DNA from 2 places in the Paenibacillus sp. JNUCC32 genome. Region 2 is predicted to be linked to the other one. Evidence: riboswitches for the same ligand, from Rfam matches in the RefSeq annotation. Region 2 holds a riboswitch; the other holds the start of a gene.
The links. Region 2 has a riboswitch for cobalamin ahead of JNUCC32_RS21885 (ribonucleoside-diphosphate reductase subunit alpha). Riboswitches for the same ligand answer to the same signal wherever they lie in the genome.
Positions count from the first base shown of each region.

Region 1 (9,620 bases), 2.0 Mb from region 2:
ACCTGGGGGTGAAGGATCATGAAACCGGAGCCGCCGCCACGGGGACGACGACGGATGCGATGGTCCTTGCGGTCAGCGGCAATACAGCCTTTGGCGTGAACCATCATTATGCCGGAACCGCGACCGATCTGGGCGGCATGATCGGACGTCTTGTCTACGACAGCGTCACGGAGAGCATCGCCGCCGAAAGAGAAGATCGGATATGACCGCCGTATGGGTCATATGGGCGGCGGTGGCGCTGGACCTGCTGATCGGAGATCCGAGATGGCTGCCGCATCCCGTCATCGGCATGGGGAAGGCGATCCGCCGGGTCGAAGGATGGATTCGCCAGCGGACGGTTTCCGCTCAGGGACTGAAGCGGGCGGGGATATTGCTGCCGGTGATCGTGGCCGGCGGCTCCTTCGTGCTGGCATGGCTGCTGCTGGAGCTGTGCGCAGCGATTCATCCTTGGCTTGCCTGGGGTGCGGAGATCGTTCTCATTGCGACTACGATTGCGATCAAGGGGCTGCGCGAGGCAGGATTGGAGGTCTACGGCCATCTTCGTTCCGGGAATATCGCCGAGGCCAGGCAAGCGCTAAGCATGGTGGTCGGGAGGGACACCGCTCATCTGGATGAGCCGGAAATTGTGCGGGGGACGGTGGAGACGGTTGCGGAAAATATCGTGGACGCGGTCATCGCTCCGCTGTTTTTTGCCCTGATCGGAGGGGCGCCGCTTGCGTTGGCCTACCGCGCCGTGAATACGCTGGATTCCATGGTCGGTTATAAAAACGAGAAGTACCTGCATGTAGGCTGGGCCTCCGCCCGGCTGGACGATCTCGCCAATTGGATACCGGCACGCCTGACCGCCGGGCTGTTGACCATCGCGGCGGCGATGTTCTCGCTGCAGTGGAAACAAGCGATCAAGATGGTTAAACGAGATGCGCGTAAGCATCCCAGTCCGAACAGCGGCTTCCCGGAATCGGCCGTTGCCGGTGCCTTGGGGATTCGCCTGGGAGGCGAAAATTCGTACCAAGGCGTGATCTCGTTCCGGGCTTACATGGGGGACCCCGACCGACCGCTCGAAGCGGAGGATATCCGGGTGACAAACCGTCTGCTTGTGGGCGTATCGGTTTTGTTTACGATGCTGGGCACCGCGGTGCTCGGACTTGCTGCCGCGGCAGGAGGAAGCCTATGGATATGAGGATCAGCCTGCATCTGGTGCGTCACGGCCGCACGTTGTGGAACGAGGAGCGCCGTTATCTCGGCCATGAGGATCAGGGAATTCTGGCTGAGGGAAGGGAACAGCTCCTCCCGCTGCGGGAGGAACTTCGCTGCAGGCATTTTGTCCGGATCTATTGCAGCGATCTCCTCCGCTGCCGGCAGACGCTCAATGTGATCTTATCGGATTCAAAAAGGGGTGCTGTTCCTGATGATGACATATTGGGCCAGTTTATGCCGGGCGTACGATATGACCCGCGGCTGCGCGAACTGGATTTCGGGGATTGGGAAGGAAAGACCTACGAGGAGTTGAAGACGGATTCCCTCTACCGGCGCTGGATCGATAACCCTGCGGAAGTTACGCCGCCCAGCGGGGAGAGCTGGGAAGCTTTCGGTTCCCGCGTCCAGGCCTTTTTGTCGGGATTGCATTTGGATGTGAAGGAATTATTGCATATGGAGGAAGCTCCGGATCCCCTTTCGCAGGCAGAGGCAGAGGCTGAGGCAGAGGCAGAGGCCAGGCGTGGTGATGATGGCCGTGGAACGCTCGCTGAAGGAGTTGACGTGCTTGTGGTCACCCACGGCGGCGTTATTCGGGAGATGGCAGCGGCTACCGTGCCGGATACGGAATTCTGGGCGACGTCGGTTATGCCGGGCGAGGTGCTCAAGCTGCAGCTGACATGGGACGGAGCGAGCTGGCGAGGCGTACGGTTAAGCGAATAAAACGAAAACGTATGATTTCGGTCGGAATAGGCGATAACGGGCTAAATCGGTGTCATGACGCAATCGAAACGCCCGAAACTTTCAGTTGTAAGGGGATGGTTTATCGCCTATAATCTTGTGCAGAGAAACCATGCTTGGCCTATCATCCATAAATTCATATGATTTGCGAGGGTCCCGGACAGAGGGCGTTATTGTTTTCTGCCGGGTTAATAGGGAAGCCGGTGCAAGTCCGGCACGGTCCCGCCACTGTGAAGCAGGGACTTTTCCATATGCCACTGAGCCTTAGCGCTTGGGAAGGCGGAGAAGTCGTTACAACCTGCAAGTCAGGAGACCTGCCCTCAGCGAATGAAAGACGGTCCTTCGAGGAGAGGATTACGTTTACCGGACGCATGGAGCCATGCGGACGGAAGTTTAAGGCGCCATCGTTGAACGGTTATCCCGGCGTCCTTATGATACAAACGTAATCCCTGAGTCCTTGTCATCGAGGAGTCGGGGATTTTTGCTTCTTAGGGTATGAAGATTGAACGTTTCTTACCAGTTAAGGATCGGTCGAAGGAATTTAGACACGCCTGCGCCAGGTTCTCAATTATGTTTAGGGGGATTCCAAGAGATGAAAGCATTAAACAAAACATGGTCCGTACTTCTGGTAGCCATACTGATGGCCCTGGCCTTGATCGGCTGCGGCGGCGAAGAAGCAGCACCGAAGGATGCGACGCCGCCGGCACAGCAGCAAGAGCAGAATAACGAAGCGCCGGCGGAATCGGCGGAAGAGCTTAAGACCACGTATCCGCTGACCGTCAAGGATTCAACGGGCGTGGAAATGACGTTTGAGAAAGCGCCGACCAAGATTGCGTCCCTGACTCCGTCCGAGACGGAAAAACTGTTTGCATTGGGACTGGATGAGGAGATCGTTGGCGTATCCGATAACGACGATTACCCCGAAGCGGCCAAATCCAAGCCTAAACTGGGCGGGTTCCAGGTGAATGAAGAGGCGATCATCGCAGCCGACGCCGATGTGGTATTCGCGGCTTCGATGAATGCCCAGAATGCCGAGAAATTGCGCGAGCTTGGCGTTACGCTGTTCGTCAACGATCCGAAAACCATCGATGCGGTGATGGAGAACATCGAGCTGATCGGTCAAATTACGGACCGTCAAGCCGAGGCGAAAGCGGTCGTCGATCAGATGAAGCAGGAATTGGCTGCCGTTACGGAAGCCGTGAAATCCGTGAAGGATGAAGACAAGAAGAAAGTATACGTGGAGTTCTCTCCGGGATGGACCGTCGGCAAAGGCGAGTTCATGGATGAGATCATTACCGCAGCTGGCGGCGTCAATGCAGCCGGCGATGCGGAAGGCTGGTTCGAAATCAGCGAGGAGAACATCATCGCCGCGAACCCGGACGTTATTCTGTACACGGACGATGTGGTGGACGAAGCCACCAAGAAAACATTGGATCAGCTGATCAAGGAGCGCGGCGGCTGGGATCAGATCGAAGCCATCAAGAACGATCAGGTCATTTCCGTGGATGCCAATCTGCTCAGCCGTCCGGGCCCGCGCGTGACGCAAGGACTGATGGAAGTGGCGAAGGCCGTTTATCCGGAATTGATGAATCCATGAGTAAAAAACTTGCAGGATTCGGTGCGGCCGGCCTGATCCTTTTACTGCTGACCTTGGTTGTCAGTCTCGGAATCGGCTCCGTTCACCTGCCTGTGAGAGAGATTGGAGCGATGCTGCTGCACCGGCTGCCGGGAATCGGCGATTCCATCGTTCCAGGCTGGGAAGCTTCCTCCGAGCAAATCCTGATGAAGGTGAGATTGCCGCGGATCCTGCTCGGGATGCTTGTTGGAGCCTCCCTGGCGGTGGCCGGAGCCGCCTTTCAAGGCGTGCTTCGCAATCCGCTGGCGGATCCGTTTACGCTCGGTGTGTCCTCGGGTGCTGCGCTTGGCGCGGCATCCCTGATTTTTTTCGGAATGGAATATTCCTTTGCCGGAGGTTATACACTGCCGGTTGTAGCGTTTCTGACCGGAGCAGGCACCCTATGGGCCGTTTTGCTGCTGGCAAGGGATCAAGGAAAACTGCCGATCCATGGGCTCATCCTGTCCGGGGTGGTGATGCAGTCGTTTCTGGGCGCCGTCGTTTCGTTTCTGACGGTGATGTCCAAAGATACGGTGAACCAAATCCTGTACTGGACGATGGGAAGCCTGAGCATGCGCGGATGGTCGTATACGGCCATCCTTTTCCCGTATTTTGCAGCGGGTTTCGTATATCTATGGAGCAGGTCGCGGGCGCTTAACATTTTGTCGCTCGGGGAACGGCAGGCCGCTCATATGGGATTGAATGTCGATCGTCTGAAGACCAGCGTGCTGATCGTCGCTACCCTGCTTGCCGCGGCAGCCGTATCGGTTTCCGGCGTGATCGGGTTCGTCGGGCTTGTAGTACCGCATATGATTCGGCTGATCACCGGCTCCGATTACCGCGTGATTGTTCCCCTGTCGGCGCTGGGCGGCGCGATTTTCATGGTTTGGTGCGATACGGCAGCACGCTCCGTCTTGGCGCCGACGGAAATCCCGCTCGGGGTGGTCACGGCATTCATAGGCGCTCCGTTCTTTGCTTATCTGCTGTACCGGAACAAAAAACGGCGCAGGGAGGGGTTATCATGATTACGGCCCAAGGGCTTGGCAAAGCCTATGGCAAGGCGTCGATTCTATCCGGGGTGGACCTTCACATTGCCGAAGGGGAATGGTGGGGGATCATCGGACCGAACGGCAGCGGCAAGTCCACCCTCATGCAGCTGTTATCCGGCGTGGAGAGTCCTACGGAAGGAAGCGTGACGCTTCTGGGCAAGGAGCTTGGACGCTATAACCGGAAGGCACTGGCCCGAATCGTGGCGGTGCTGCAGCAGGAGGGACTCGACCCTACCGATTTTACCGTCCGGGACGTGCTGGAGATGGGGCGATTCCCGTTCTTGAACTGGCTTGGCCGTGAGGATAAGGATGCGGCCCCGCTTATCGAGGCCGTTATTCGAAAGCTGGATCTGAACGGCCTGGAGGAGCGCCGGCTTACCGAGTTAAGCGGAGGACAGCGCCAGCGTGTCGCTTTGGGCAAGGTGATGGTCCAGGAGCCTTCGCTGCTCATGCTGGACGAACCGACGACCTATCTGGATATCCGCTATCAGCTTCAGTTCATGGATATGGTGGCGGAGTGGCGGAACTCGTCCGGCATAACGGTGATCAGCGTACTGCATGACCTCAATCTGGCGGCTCAATTCTGCGATAAGCTGCTGGTTCTGGATCAGGGACGGATCGCAGGGGCGGGCAAGCCGGAGGACGTGCTGACGGCAGCGTATATCCGACGGATTTTCCGGGTGGAGCCCTCCATCGTGACCCATCCCGAGAATGGGGCTCCGCAGGTGCTGTTAACTGCGAACAGCACCTGGACCTAAAGCGGTGTTGCCGCAGGTTCAGCCGCGTTGTAAGATTTAGGAGCAAGAGGAAGGAGGCCGTTTCATTGACGGATACACTCACAAGTCGTTTGAAGGGAATTACCGCTAACATTAAACCGCTGGATGCCGAAGCGCAGGCGGAAACCGGCGCCTATTTGGATACGTTAACGAAACCTCCGGGCAGTTTGGGCAAGCTGGAGTCGCTGGCGATCCAATTAGCGGGAATCACGGGGAAAATGAAGCCCTCGTTTACCAAAACATCCGTGGTTGTCATGGCTGGCGATCATGGGGTGTGTGATGAAGGAATCAGCGCATTTCCGGCCGAGGTGACGCCCCAAATGGTGATGAACTTCCTGAATGGAGGGGCGGCCGTTAACGTGCTGGCCCGTCAAGCGGGGGCAGACGTTCATTGCGTGGATATCGGCGTAGCGACCGAGCTGACCCATGAGAGGCTCCTGTCCCGGAACATTGGCAGAGGAACCGCCAATATGGCCAAAGGACCCGCAATGACAAGGGAAGAAGCGCTGCAATCCGTAGTGACCGGAGCTGAGGTGGCGGCAGAGCTGGTTATACAAGGCACGCAGATGTTCGTAACCGGAGAGATGGGCATCGGGAACACGACGCCAAGCGCGGCTATTTTCTCGGTTCTGTCCGGCAAGCAGCCATCCGAGGTTGTGGGACGAGGAACCGGCGTGACGGATGAACGGCTGAACCATAAGATTCGGGTTGTGGAACGGGCGATACAAGTCAATGCGCCTCATGCCGCCGACCCGCTCGACGTGCTGGCCAAAGTCGGGGGCTTCGAAATCGGCGGATTGGCCGGATTGATTCTGGGGGCGGCTGCTCATGGATGTCCTGTCATCATTGACGGATTCATATCCAGTGCCGCGGCGTTGGTTGCCAAATCGATCTGCCCGGATGCCCTTCCTTATATGATTGCTTCCCATGTTTCGCATGAACAGGCGCATGTTCTTCTGCTGAAAGAGCTGGGACTCCAGCCGATGCTTCAAATGGACATGCGTCTTGGCGAGGGGACGGGCGGTGTGCTGTGCCTTCATCTGGTCGAGGCGGCGTGCAGGATCGTGAACGAGATGGCGACGTTTGAGAGCGCCGGCATCAGCGGAGGAGCCGTATGAGTCATCGTGGAAGCGTGTTGGTTACGGGCGGAGCGAGGAGCGGGAAGAGCTCGTTCGCGGAGAAGCTGTGCATGAAGCGCGCCGATTCCGGTACATATATAGCGACTGCGCAAGCCTATGACGATGAGATGCGGGAACGGATCCGTATTCATCAAGACCGCAGGCAGGATACAGCCTATGGTTGGCAGACGGTGGAGGAGCCTGTCGCTCTGCCCGAATTGCTCGAAACGCTCGGCCAGTCTGCCTCGGACGCCCCTGCGGTGGTAGTGGATTGCCTGACGCTGTGGCTTACGAACGTGCTGCTGCAGGCCGAACCCGAAGGGACGGCCGTCATGGAAGAGCGGCTGGGGCTTCAAATCGGCAGGCTGGCAAGAGCGGTTCAGGTATACCCGGGCATGGTTATATTGGTAACAAACGAAGTGGGTTCAGGGATTGTACCCGAATATCCGCTGGGCCGGATTTATCGCGACTGGGCAGGGATCATGAATCAACGACTGGCCCAGGTCTGTGACGAGGTATTTCTGGTGACCGCGGGAATTCCAATGGAAATCAAGAGCAGGGAGTATCGGATATGAGCAAGATGATCGAAGCGGCTGCGGCCGCTTTTCAATTTTTATCGAGGCTTCCCGTGCGGAGGGAAATTCCCTTTACACCCGAAGTTCAACAGCGGAGCGTCGTTTTTTATCCTTTCGTAGGGGCAGTCATAGGTGCTATCGTTGCCGTATTGGGACTGGGCTTAAGCTTTGTGCTGCCTTCCTTTCCAGCTGCCGTCATCCTGCTGGCTGCATGGGTAGCGTTAACCGGAGGGCTTCATCTCGATGGCTGGATGGACAGTGCGGATGCGCTGCTGAGCCATCGGTCGCGCGAACGAATGCTTGAAATTATGAAGGATAGCCGGGTAGGCGCGATGGGGGTCATGGCCTGCATGCTGCTGCTCCTTCTGAAAGCTTCCTTAATCATGTCCGTTTGGGATTTGTCTGAGGGGGTATGGAAGCAAGAAGCGTGGCTGCTGGTGCTCGCTCCGGTCTGGAGCCGCTGGTTTATGGTCCACGCCATGTATCGATGGCCGATGGCACGGGGAAGCGAGGGGCTGGCAGCTTTGTTTCACGGACTGTCCGTTAGAAGGAGGTCGCTGGCAGGCATAGTCGCGATCCTGTTAACGCTGGTCGTCATAGGCCTTCTCTGGTGCACGACAAGCACACTGGATCTTGCGGCGATCGGAATCGGAGGGATCCTCGTCATCCCGTTGGCAGCCTGGGCCGTTGGAAGTTTGACGGCCGAACGGATGAGCCGAAGACTCGGGGGATTGACGGGAGATACCTATGGGGCGTTGAATGAATGGATTGAAACGATTGTGTTAATTTTGGTAGTTCTCCTTTTGAAGTTTACATGATATGATAGTAGAGCAATGCGGTGGTATTCCGATCAACATAGTCGACATAATTCACGTCAACAGAAAAATAACGTTTTTGACAGGAATTTTCTCAAACGGGTAATGATATGTTTAGAGTGGGCTATGAAATGGATATGAATACATACTAGCGCACTTATGACATGAGGATGACGCAGTATATCCTTATTTATAGAATGGGAGGAATCATTAGGATGGAAACGCTTTGGGTTATCATCAATGTCCTTGTTCTGATTCTGCTGGTCGGTATTTTGTACTGGATGCAGAGAAAGCATTACTCGTTTACCAAACGCGTGTTTGCCGGACTTGGACTGGGTGTGTTGTTCGGAGTGGCACTGCAGCTCATCTACACTTCGACCTCCGATGTGGTGGTGAAATCCACCGATTGGTTTAATCTGGTTGGCTACGGTTATGTCAGACTGCTGCAGATGATGGTCATTCCGCTGATCATGGTGTCGATCATATCGGCCATCATGAAGCTGAAGGGCGGAAAGAACCTGGGCAAAATGAGCGGAATGATCATTACGGTGCTGCTTCTGACGACGGCGGTAGCCGCCGCTGTCGGAATTACGACCGCGCTGGCGTTCGATTTGTCCGCCGTCAATATTCAGGGCGGCGCTGCCGAGGAGCAGCAGGGCGCGCTGCTGCAAGAACGGCTCGGGGATGTCGAGGGTCGTACGCTGCCGCAGCAGATTCTGGATTTCATTCCGAGCAATCCGTTTGCCGACATGACGGGAGCACGAAGAACTTCGACGATTGCGGTCGTCATATTCTCGGCATTCATCGGGATCGCCGTGCTCGGGTTGGACCGTAAAAACAAGGAGCAGGCGGAGACCTTCCGCAACATGATCTCCGCCGTATACGGCGTGGTCATGCGTATCGTGACGCTGGTGCTTCGTCTGACGCCTTACGGGATTCTGGCGCTGATGGCCAAAACGATCGCCACGACCGATCTTGCGGTGATCATGAATCTGATCGATTTCGTTCTGGCTTCATACGTGGCCTTGATCGCCATGTTCATTATCCATCTGGTGCTGCTGGCGATATTCGGGTTCAATCCGTTCAAGTACGTCAAGAAGGTGTTCCCGACGCTGACCTTTGCCTTTACGTCGCGTTCCAGCGCGGCTACGATCCCGCTTAACGTGCAGACCCAGAACAAAAAGCTGGGCGTCTCGGAAGGCATCGCGAACCTTTCGGCATCGTTTGGCGCCACGATCGGGCAGAACGGCTGCGCGGGCATTTATCCTGCCATGCTGGCCGTCATGATTGCCCCGACGGCCGGCGTGGATCCGACGTCGTGGTCGTTCATCCTGACCTTGATCGTGGTCGTTATGATCAGTTCCTTCGGCGTGGCGGGTGTCGGAGGCGGAGCTACCTTCGCATCGCTCATCGTGCTCTCCACGATGAACCTGCCGGTTGCCTTGGCAGGCCTGTTGATTTCCGTCGAGCCGCTGATCGATATGGGACGGACGGCACTGAACGTGAATGACTCCATGACGGCCGGCGTGATTACCGGGAAAGTCATGAATGAAGTGGATAAAGACGTGTATAACGACGACAATATAGAACTGGATATGGTTCAGGCATAATGAACGCATCCAGGGGAGCCATCTTGCAGGGAGTGTTTCTGCCTTCAAGATTGGCTCTTCTGCGTGAATAGAGAAAGCCCGAATACCGTAAGCGAAACGGTGATTCGGGCTTTTTTTCATGCTGAAC
Region 1 is NZ_CP062260.1:8,059-17,678, forward strand. It holds gene JNUCC32_RS00045 (adenosylcobinamide amidohydrolase) at 1-206, shown strand, start outside; gene cbiB (adenosylcobinamide-phosphate synthase CbiB) at 203-1,180, shown strand; gene JNUCC32_RS00055 (histidine phosphatase family protein) at 1,171-1,917, shown strand; cobalamin riboswitch at 2,070-2,271, shown strand; gene JNUCC32_RS00060 (ABC transporter substrate-binding protein) at 2,528-3,532, shown strand; gene JNUCC32_RS00065 (FecCD family ABC transporter permease) at 3,529-4,575, shown strand; gene JNUCC32_RS00070 (ABC transporter ATP-binding protein) at 4,572-5,357, shown strand; gene cobT (nicotinate-nucleotide--dimethylbenzimidazole phosphoribosyltransferase) at 5,423-6,493, shown strand; gene cobU (bifunctional adenosylcobinamide kinase/adenosylcobinamide-phosphate guanylyltransferase) at 6,490-7,068, shown strand; gene cobS (adenosylcobinamide-GDP ribazoletransferase) at 7,065-7,886, shown strand; gene JNUCC32_RS00090 (L-cystine transporter) at 8,099-9,493, shown strand.
Region 1: another riboswitch for cobalamin. It lies ahead of JNUCC32_RS00060 (ABC transporter substrate-binding protein); the one in region 2 lies ahead of JNUCC32_RS21885 (ribonucleoside-diphosphate reductase subunit alpha).

Region 2 (9,620 bases):
CGCCCAGCATCTCGATCGGATCGTTTAACATCTGCGTATATTGATAGATCAGGAACAGGGTTCCCAGCGTAATTTCATTGATCAAATAATAGCGTACCCCCAGTAACAGGACTGCGGTAACCGCTAGGGCAAACAGGATCACCGTAGTGTTCCAGGGTACGACGCGGAGCATCCAGGCTTTTCTCCCCTTCAGGAACACGCTGCGCATCAAGCGGTGAAACCGGTTCATGACGTACGGCACGTTGCCATTTGCCTGAACATCCTCGATGCCGGCGATGCGTTCCTCAATCAATCCGAACAGCGAAGCGCTGGCTTCCCGTTCGTTCTTGGAGGAATTGACGCCCATATTCCGGATGAACACCATGAACAGAATGGACAGCAGCGTGAACACCGTCATCACGATCGCGATGGGCAAATTGACCGTAAACATGAATCCCAATATGCCGGCAAGCAGCACGAAGCTGCCGATCACCTGCACGATGAACATCGCAAAGAAATTCGAGATATTCGTCACGTCTCCGTCAATCCGCTCAATCATCTCGCCGGGCGTTTTCACATTATGAAACCGCATATCCAGCCGTAAGCAATGCTTCAAAAGATCGCCGCGGAGCCGGTTCGTCGCGCGCCATGAAATATCATTCCCCAGATAACTGACAGCTACGGTAATCAGCTGGTTCAACACAGCCACGATCAGGAATAATCCCGCAAGCTGGATCAGCGTGGCTATCACGCCTCCGCCGGCTGCCGTGTCGATAAAGCGTTTGACAATCTGCGGATTCAGCAGCTGCAAGCCGGTCGACGTCAGCAGCATGGCCAGCAGCAGGATCAGCCGTCCTTTTACCGGCTTCAAATACCGCAGCAGCCATGACATGGATACCTTTTCTTTTTTGGGCACAGTGCCCACCCCCATATGCAAGCAAGTATGTACGGACCGTCATCCCCCAAACACAGGCATGCCCGGCAGTAAATCATTACCAGTCTACATGAAAACCCCGATCATTCCTAGGTAAAGAATAATTATAATGTGATGATCGTTTATTCTTAAGTGCATAACTGCACGGCCTCTCTGCGATTATATACAATTGAAGGAGCCCCTTCCGTCTTCTCTTCCTATATAAATCTAACGAGTCAATACCCGCTTCAAAAAAAAGCGAATCCGATAATTCAGCATACTCGTATATGTATAATAGAGTGACGTGCAACTTTTTGGAGGTGGGCATAATGAATACTGGGATCAGTGGATTAGACGGACTGGATGAAGAGAAGCTATCAGAAATTCGCGAAAATGCCGCAAGGCTCTCGGACATGAAACAAGAGGTGCCCGTGGAAGAACTGTTCTCGGAATCATTTATTCAAAGACATACGAAGTTTTCTTCCATCGATCACTTGCTGAAGGCCGCTGGATACGAGGGAAGCACCGATGAAGATTTTGACGAATTCATACAAGGTCGCACGATTAACCCGTTTATCGTTGAGCATACCCCATTTCGCAGCTGGCAGGATTTTCAGGAATTAGCCGTATCCGCTTATATTACGAAATGGCTGGGATTGTAAATATTCCATCAGTACCGTACCCCGGGTCTTTCCTCTAATAAGGGAAGACAACCAAAGAAGCCCCTCTAACCTATGTTAGAGGGGCTTCTGATATATTTTTTTAAAAGGGGTGCTTTTATCTTATGCCTCAAATATTAAGGGAAGCTTAAATTACGATTAAAGAGACATAAATTGTTCAACATGAACGCGTCCTTGTGCATCTACATCAAGACACGGCGAGGAAGGCACTTCATCTAAAAGCCACCGGACTCGAGTCTATTCGGTCGTCACCGTAGCCGTCTTGGTCTTGTTATCCCATCCCACCTTGACGCCTAATGCCTCACCGATGGCCCGGAGCGGTACATAGGTCACGCCATTCTCCAGCTTGCCATCTTCGATCTGCTTACCGTTTACAATGACATTGACCTTATCGCTCACCGCAGCAGCCCCCTCTTTCTTCTGAAGTCCCAGGTATTTGGCAATGCCGTTGACATGGCCTCTCGCCAGAGCGTCCAGCACGTCCGGCCGTTTCAGCTTGGCTGCATCCGCTGCCACATCGATAAACAGGTTCTCGGTCAACACCGCAGGCATTTTAGATTCACGGACCATATGCAGGTTAGCCGCCTTCTGTCCTCGATCACTTGCCCCGTAGGATGTAATCGCGCTCATGACCTCCGAATGAATAACATTCTGGAGTTTTACCGAACCAGGGCTTGCGGAGGTATATCGATATGACTCGAAGCCCCCTGCACCGCCGCCTGCGTTACAGTGGATGCTTACCAGGACATCGGCACCGGCAGCGTTTGCCTTATCGGTCCGTTCCGCCAATTCCAGAAACACGTCGGAAGACCGGGAGAGGTATACCTGAACGCCGTCGTATTCGGCTTCCAATCGTTTTTTCACGGCCAGGGACAGCGCTAATACGATATCCTTTTCCTGCAGCCCGTTTCCGGTGGCTCCGGCATCCTTTCCGCCATGTCCTGCGTCAATCCAAACCTTTTTCACGATCATTCACCGCCTTTGTAGGTTGTTGAATAGCCTGGTGGCTAAATACAGCGGAGTAGGCCGCGTCCCTTCCTTCCGCTCATGCTTCCACGTTTACTAGGCAAGGCAACTATAGATCCTACTGCAAGGACGAGTATATAATATAAGATACTCCAATGGGGTACGGTCGGTGTTTGCTGGAGCCTATATCGAATGGCCCGGTTACGGTTTTGAGCTGACCTCTTGTGCCCCAGGCCCAAGCTTCATTTCATCCGGAATCCCTGATATTATGCATACAATGGAACTTTCCCGGAGATTGCCTTCATGTTTGGCTAGGCGGTGATTTCATCCGTGTTACTTCTATTCTAACCGATCGGAGACGGGTTATATGTCTGGATTTGTACTTATCGTGTTCGCTACAGCTCTTATCATTCGTGGTGTCATGAGGATGCGCAAACCCACATGGGGGTCCTTATATAAAATGTGGAGCATAAAGTATGGGTCGGAGCCTGATTCCGACTACATTCGCTATATAAAATCCAGCGGGATTCTTCTGGTGGTTCTGGGATCAATCGTACTCGTATTCGGTATCCTGATGGTTATATTTTGAGCCCCATTACCGATCATCCCTTTAGGATTTAAAAAGCCCTGCCGACATGAGTCGGCAGGGCTTTTTGTTGCGAAGAGAAACGAAATTATACCCAGAAAGAAGCAGTAATGATAACCAACAAGATGAAGAGAACAAGAATCGCTCCCACAGAGTTATACCCACCGTATCCAACTTCGCCCATGAGATTCCCTCCTTTGCTTACGATACGATATAACGTATTCAAAATTTCATGAAGTGTCAGGGCGCATGTACTGCTCATAGACAAAAAATACCCCCGCCAGCCTCTGCCAGCGATCCAAATGTCACTCGGCGACGATATTTCCTGTCCAGTCAGGCGGTAACAACTTATTTTCAATCCCGGTAAATCAAATTTGGCACGATACGTATATAAACAAGCTCGGCAATTAGCTCTATCACGGTTTGAGTGACGATTACCGCTGCTGCAATCGTAGCCATTTCCTCAGGCAGGGTAAGTGCTAAAGGAAGAACGACTAATGAATTCCGTGTCCCTGCACTAAATATAAGCGCTCTCCCATCCTTGGGTCCGATTCGAAAAAACGCCGAGGTCGCCCGTGAAATAAACGGCGTCATGATATGGAATAGAACATAAATGGGAATAACCGCTATGATAACGCTAAGATCTTCATACACCCTCCCGATTTGTGAAGCAATGACTACAAAAAGAACGATTGCCATAAAGGGTACAGGGAGCCATGCGGTTAATTGCAACGATTTTGAACCCTTGGCACTTTTCTTGGCCCAGAACTGTGCAGCCAAAGCAAGAAGCAACGGGACGAAAATCAAGAAGATAAATGCCTCGACAAATGGGCCCACCTTGACCATTTCTGCTGCTTCCGAGCCAAGGAAAAGCCACAAGTAAAACGGAAGCATAATCATCTGTACTACAAAAAGGATCGGTGTGGACGCAAGAATCAATCGCTCATTCCCTTTCCCTAACTGTGTAAAAACAATAACATAATCAATGCATGGCGTCAGAAGCACAAGGCAAACACCAAGTAAAACGGGAGCCGGTTGAGGAAATACCAAGGTTAGAATATAGACGAGAACCGGTGTCAGAACAAAATTCACAAGCAATAAAGCTCCTATAAAACGCCCGTTGGATAAAGCCTCCCTCAGCTTAAGGAATGGAATTTGACAAAACATGCTGAAAAGAAGAATGGCAATCATGAATGATATGGCAGGCTCAACAAACATGCCTATGGCGGGACTTAATAAGCCCATTACTGCACCTAATATCAAGGCTGCTGCATAAACGCCTATTTGATTCTTCTCTACACTCTCCAGTCTAAGCATCTGTCCACGCTCCACTTTTTTATCCGAATTATATCACGGGACCAGCACGGCACTGCTTAATACTGCTTTTGGGGGCCGCGCTGCTATCAGCCATTGCATATACCCTATTTAGCTCTTGGAGAATAGGCACACCCATCTCTGAAAGGGATTAAAGGCGTCCTAACCATAATATTGGCTTATTTGTTGTTAGGCGTTGTTAGTGGCGTTATCGTTATGGCTAACAAGGGTAACTTAAAACCTGAAAGCGGCAGTCCAAGACGATATCCATGTCTTAGCTTACCGCTTGTCTTTAGTTATAGGCCCTAGCCCATTTTCGAATCTTTTAATTAGGCAGCAGCATAGGATAATCGGAAAATGATGAAACGATAAAAGGAGAATGAACATGTACCGCGATCCATGTTACCCTTATCAAGTGTTTGATCCGAGATATCAATACTGGAACGATTACAACCGGCTTCATAGCTTGAATCCTCATTATTTCAGTTGGTATGATGCCCGTTGGAATCGTGATGATGAAGATATTCAAATAACGGATTATGGGCGAGGACCACTTGTACTGAATATTGATCAAGCTGCGAAACAAAACAATACGTACCGAACCGCTTTATGGACAGGGAAGCACTTACAAGTGACCCTAATGAGCATTCATGTTGGAGATGACATTGGATTAGAGGTTCACCCCACAACCGACCAATTCATACACATTGAACAAGGTCAAGGGCTTGTTCAAATGGGCGATAGCAAACATAATTTAGATTTTCAACAAATGGCCTATGATGGCTATGCCATCATGATACCTGCTGGAAAATGGCACAATGTCACCAATATGGGCAGCGTACCGCTAAAAATATACGTGATATATGCCCCTCCAGAGCATCCATTTGGCACGGTCCACGAAACAAAAGCAGAGGCCATGTCTGCTGATTAGAATTTGTTATTCTTAGGATTTTGCTAATTTATATGCCGTTAGAAAACTGAAGCCCGTCAGCTTAATGCTGGCGGGCTAAAGTGTTATACAAAAAATATATAACGAGACTAAAAAACATAAACAGCACGAAATGATGGATAAGAACAGTTTGCTATCTTCACTTTCCCCTCTTTTCACTCCAACAATGTGCATTAGGTATCCGGCACTTACAGACAGCGTTACAAACCCTAAATATAACGTTTTGTGAGAACTGAACCAAACGCATATAACAAAAATAAAGGCTATCCACGTGAATATATATCTCAAAGCTTTAAATGGTCTATCGCCCAAAATATCACCTCAAGAAAAAGTTGCATTCACCTTCTGTACCAACCATTCCATCAATTTATTTCATATCATATCACGCTCCTTCGAAGAAATAAAAAAAGCCGCTCCAGGAGGGAACGACTTCAGTTTACATAAAATCATTTTAACGAGGTTAGGCGTTTTATGACATAAGGTGACGTATTTGAAGTCTATACTGGATGGTAGATTAACGTAACGAAAGGAGCAATAAATCATGGCACGAAGAATAATTTTAGATTTAGCGGTTACTTTGGATGGTTTTATTGAAGGGAAACATGGTGAAGTTGATTGGTGCATTATGGACTCTGAAATGGGGTTTAATCATTTTTTAAATCAAATCGATACCATTTTGTATGGAAGAAAAAGCTATGATTTATGGGGACAATTCACTCCGGAAATTGGACATGCGGATTCCGAAAAAGAGTTTTGGGAATTGGTTCATAGTAAAGAAAAGTATGTGTTTTCCAGGACGCAAAAGGGGAGTGATCATAAAGCAATATTCATAAATGATCGCATTCTTGAAGAAGTAAATAAATTAAAGAATCAGCCTGGTAAAGACATCTGGCTGTACGGAGGGGCAAGTCTTATTACGACTTTTATCAATTTGGGACTTGTTGATGAATATCGATTATCCGTTCACCCTGTCGTTTTGGGAGAAGGAAAACCGCTGTTTGTGGATATAAAACAGAGGTTGAATTTAAAAATGGTGAATACAAGAACGTTCTCCTCAGGCGTTGTGCAACTAATTTATCATTTTGATGGGAACGAATAATATTGCGCATTCGCCAACACGTACAAATAACGGCCCGGTTCCCGAATGACGGAAAACCGCGCCGTTATTGACTTTATGAAGATGCTGGTGAAGGGAATTGAACCCCCGACCTACGCATTACGAGTGCGTTGCTCTACCCCTGAGCTACACCAGCACATGTGGTTCGATGATATTCCTCTCGAAACAACAAAAATTATTATAATACTTCGGCAGCAAAAAGCAAGTCCTATTCTAACGGGAATATCCACCGAATTTGGCGGCATTACCCGCCTAACTTTTCCTGCACGGATTGGATCTTCTGTTTGCTTGAGGAGACCCGGTCCCTGCGGTCGTCAATTTTAACGGAAGTCGATACGCGCTTTGCCCCGGACAGAAAAGGCGCTTCATGCAAAGCCTCAATCGCCCGCCAGATCATGTTAAGCTCTCCCTCGATGATCGTGCTCATCGATGTCAGCTCATAGGAAATCCCTTCCTGCTGTTTCAGTATTCGCTGCATCTCGGCGACATAAGCGCTTAAACTCGTGGTTGCGGTTCCGATCGGAATCACCGTTACCTCTGCTATTGCCATCTGAACAACCCCCCTCGTCATATCTCAATCATGCGATGCTCTTCCATTTTCCAATTCCAATTCCGGATACGGATATCATACCAATTTCGGTCCGCCATATCAAAGCCCTTCAGTTTTAGCTTCACACAAGATATAGTGTATCCTGCCCGCCTCATCCATACGGTAATATCCTATTTTGTCAAAACGAGAATATACGCGGTATCTGCGCAGAAAAGGTCGCATTTGGTCACAATCCAGGAAATCTTATCGCCTTTTGACAGTTTCTTAACTGGCACAATGACCGCTCGTTTGCTATAATTCTTTTTGCGTTCAATTTTAAGAATATGGTTTACAAACACAATATATTGGGTTAAATTAGATTAACAACAACCAAATATAGTGTATATAGGTGCCGGATCAACCCATAAGGCAGTCCGGCTTAATAGGGAAGCATGGTGTAAATCCATCACGGTCCCGCCACTGTAAGGGCTCTTAGGCTGTTCATCATTTTTTTCAGCCATCCTCATACGGCATAGCCGCCGAAGAATCGGATCAAGGTTTTCGGGAGGCACCGCCGGGAGGCAGAAGCCCGAGTCAGAGACCTGCCTATATGCAGCAGACACCAACCTACGGGGCTTTAGGTAAGTGTTCGTTAAACTTGCGTCTGTACATAACATCATGCCCGTTCAAGGGCTTATGTCAAACGTCATTTCCGAATCACAGCGCACGGACATTTTCAAGCCTGCCCGCGGGTTTTAGAAAATGTTTTTTTGATGTCCTTTTTCATATTTCCCCCGAAGAAAGCGAGGAATTTATTCATGCCCCAGCTCGTAGTTAAACCGAACAACCGTCAGCTCGCCTTTGATGAAATTCGCCTCTCCGTCTATGCCGACCGGACTCTGAAAGGATTGGACATGCTCGATAAGGAGCGTCTGCTTCGCGGCGTCAATGCCAAATTGCGCGGTGAGCAGGTTACCGGCGAAGAAATCAGCAGCGCCTTCACGATGTCCGCCCTTGAGCTTGTAACTAAAGAGGAGCCGAATTGGAAGTTTGCAGCTGCGCGTTCGTTTCTGACCTCTTTATATAAAAAAGCGGCTACCAACCGCCGATACAAAGCATACCCGGAAGAACCATACGGTGCCTTCTACCCGCTCATTACGGAGCTTGTGCAAAAAGGCATCTATCGCGAGGACCTTCTGACCAGCTACACCAAAGAACAAATCGAAGAACTCGGCGAATGCATCGATCCAAGCCGGGATCTGCTGTTTGACTACATCGGTCTGTTGACGCTGGCTGAGCGTTACCTGGCAAACGACTTTGACGGTCGCGTCATGGAACTTCCGCAAGAACGCTACATGGTCATCGCGATGTTCCTCATGCATAACGAGCCTGCCGACAAGCGTCTTGACCTTGTCAAGGAAGCCTACTGGGCCATGAGTAACCTGTACATGACGGCGGCTACGCCGACCATGTCCAATGCAGGTAAAAAAGTAGCCGGCCAGCTGTCCAGCTGCTTTATCGATACCGTGGACGACTCCCTGGAAGGAATCTTCGATTCCAATACGGACATCGCCCGTCTCAGCAAAATGGGCGGCGGCATCGGGGTATACCTCGGTAAAGTCCGTGCACGCGGCTCTGACATCCGTGGTCACAAGAATACCAGTTCCGGCGTCATCCCTTGGATTCGCCAGTTGAACAACACCGCTGTTAGCGTTGACCAATTGGGAACTCGTAAAGGCGCCATCGCGGTGTACTTGGACGTGTTCCACAAAGACATCCTGTCCTTCCTGGATCTGAAGCTGAACAACGGCGACGAGCGCATGAGAGCGCATGACGTGTTCCATGGCGTATGCCTGCCCGACCTGTTCATGGAGGCTGTAGAAGCTCGTGAAGAGTGGAGCCTGTTCTGTCCGCATGAAGTGAAGAAAATCATGGGCTGGAAAGACGAGAACGGCCGTCCGCTAGGTCTGGAGGACTTCTATGACCATACTCAAGGCGAAGGCGAATTCCGCCAAAAATACGCGGAAGCCGTAGCGAACCCGCTGCTGCCGCGCATTACGGTACAAGCCATCGACATTATGAAGCGCATCATGAAATCCCAGCTTGAAACGGGTACGCCGTACATGTTCTACCGCGACACGGTCAACCGTGCGAACCCGAACTCGGCTCATGGCATGATCTACTCTTCCAACCTGTGCACGGAGATCATGCAGAACCAATCTCCGACGGTCGTTGAGCAAGAGGAGCTGGTTACGAAAGACGGCCAAACCCGGATCGTGATTTCCAAAATCCCTGGCGATTTCGTTGTCTGCAACCTGAACTCCATCCACTTGGCCCGTGCCGTACCTGCCGGTGTGCTGGAGCGTCTCGTTCCGATCCAGGTTCGCATGCTGGATAACGTCATCGACATTAACAATATTGAAGTTCTGCAAGCTCAATACACCAACAGCCAATATCGCGCGGTCGGTCTCGGCACCTTCGGTCTGCACCACTTGCTGGCGCTGGAAGGCATCCGCTGGGAATCCGACGAAGCCGTTGCCTATAATGACAATCTGTACGAACACATCAACTACCTGCTCGTCAAATC
Region 2 is NZ_CP062260.1:4,929,232-4,938,851, forward strand. It holds gene JNUCC32_RS21845 (ABC transporter ATP-binding protein) at 1-895, opposite strand, end outside; gene JNUCC32_RS21850 (hypothetical protein) at 1,222-1,554, shown strand; gene JNUCC32_RS21855 (N-acetylmuramoyl-L-alanine amidase) at 1,810-2,538, opposite strand; gene JNUCC32_RS31630 (hypothetical protein) at 3,213-3,308, opposite strand; gene JNUCC32_RS21860 (arsenic resistance protein) at 3,479-4,441, opposite strand; gene JNUCC32_RS21865 (cupin domain-containing protein) at 4,824-5,369, shown strand; gene JNUCC32_RS21870 (dihydrofolate reductase family protein) at 5,929-6,486, shown strand; tRNA gene JNUCC32_RS21875 (tRNA-Thr) at 6,569-6,640, opposite strand; gene JNUCC32_RS21880 (MTH1187 family thiamine-binding protein) at 6,749-7,054, opposite strand; cobalamin riboswitch at 7,424-7,657, shown strand; gene JNUCC32_RS21885 (ribonucleoside-diphosphate reductase subunit alpha) at 7,852-9,620, shown strand, end outside.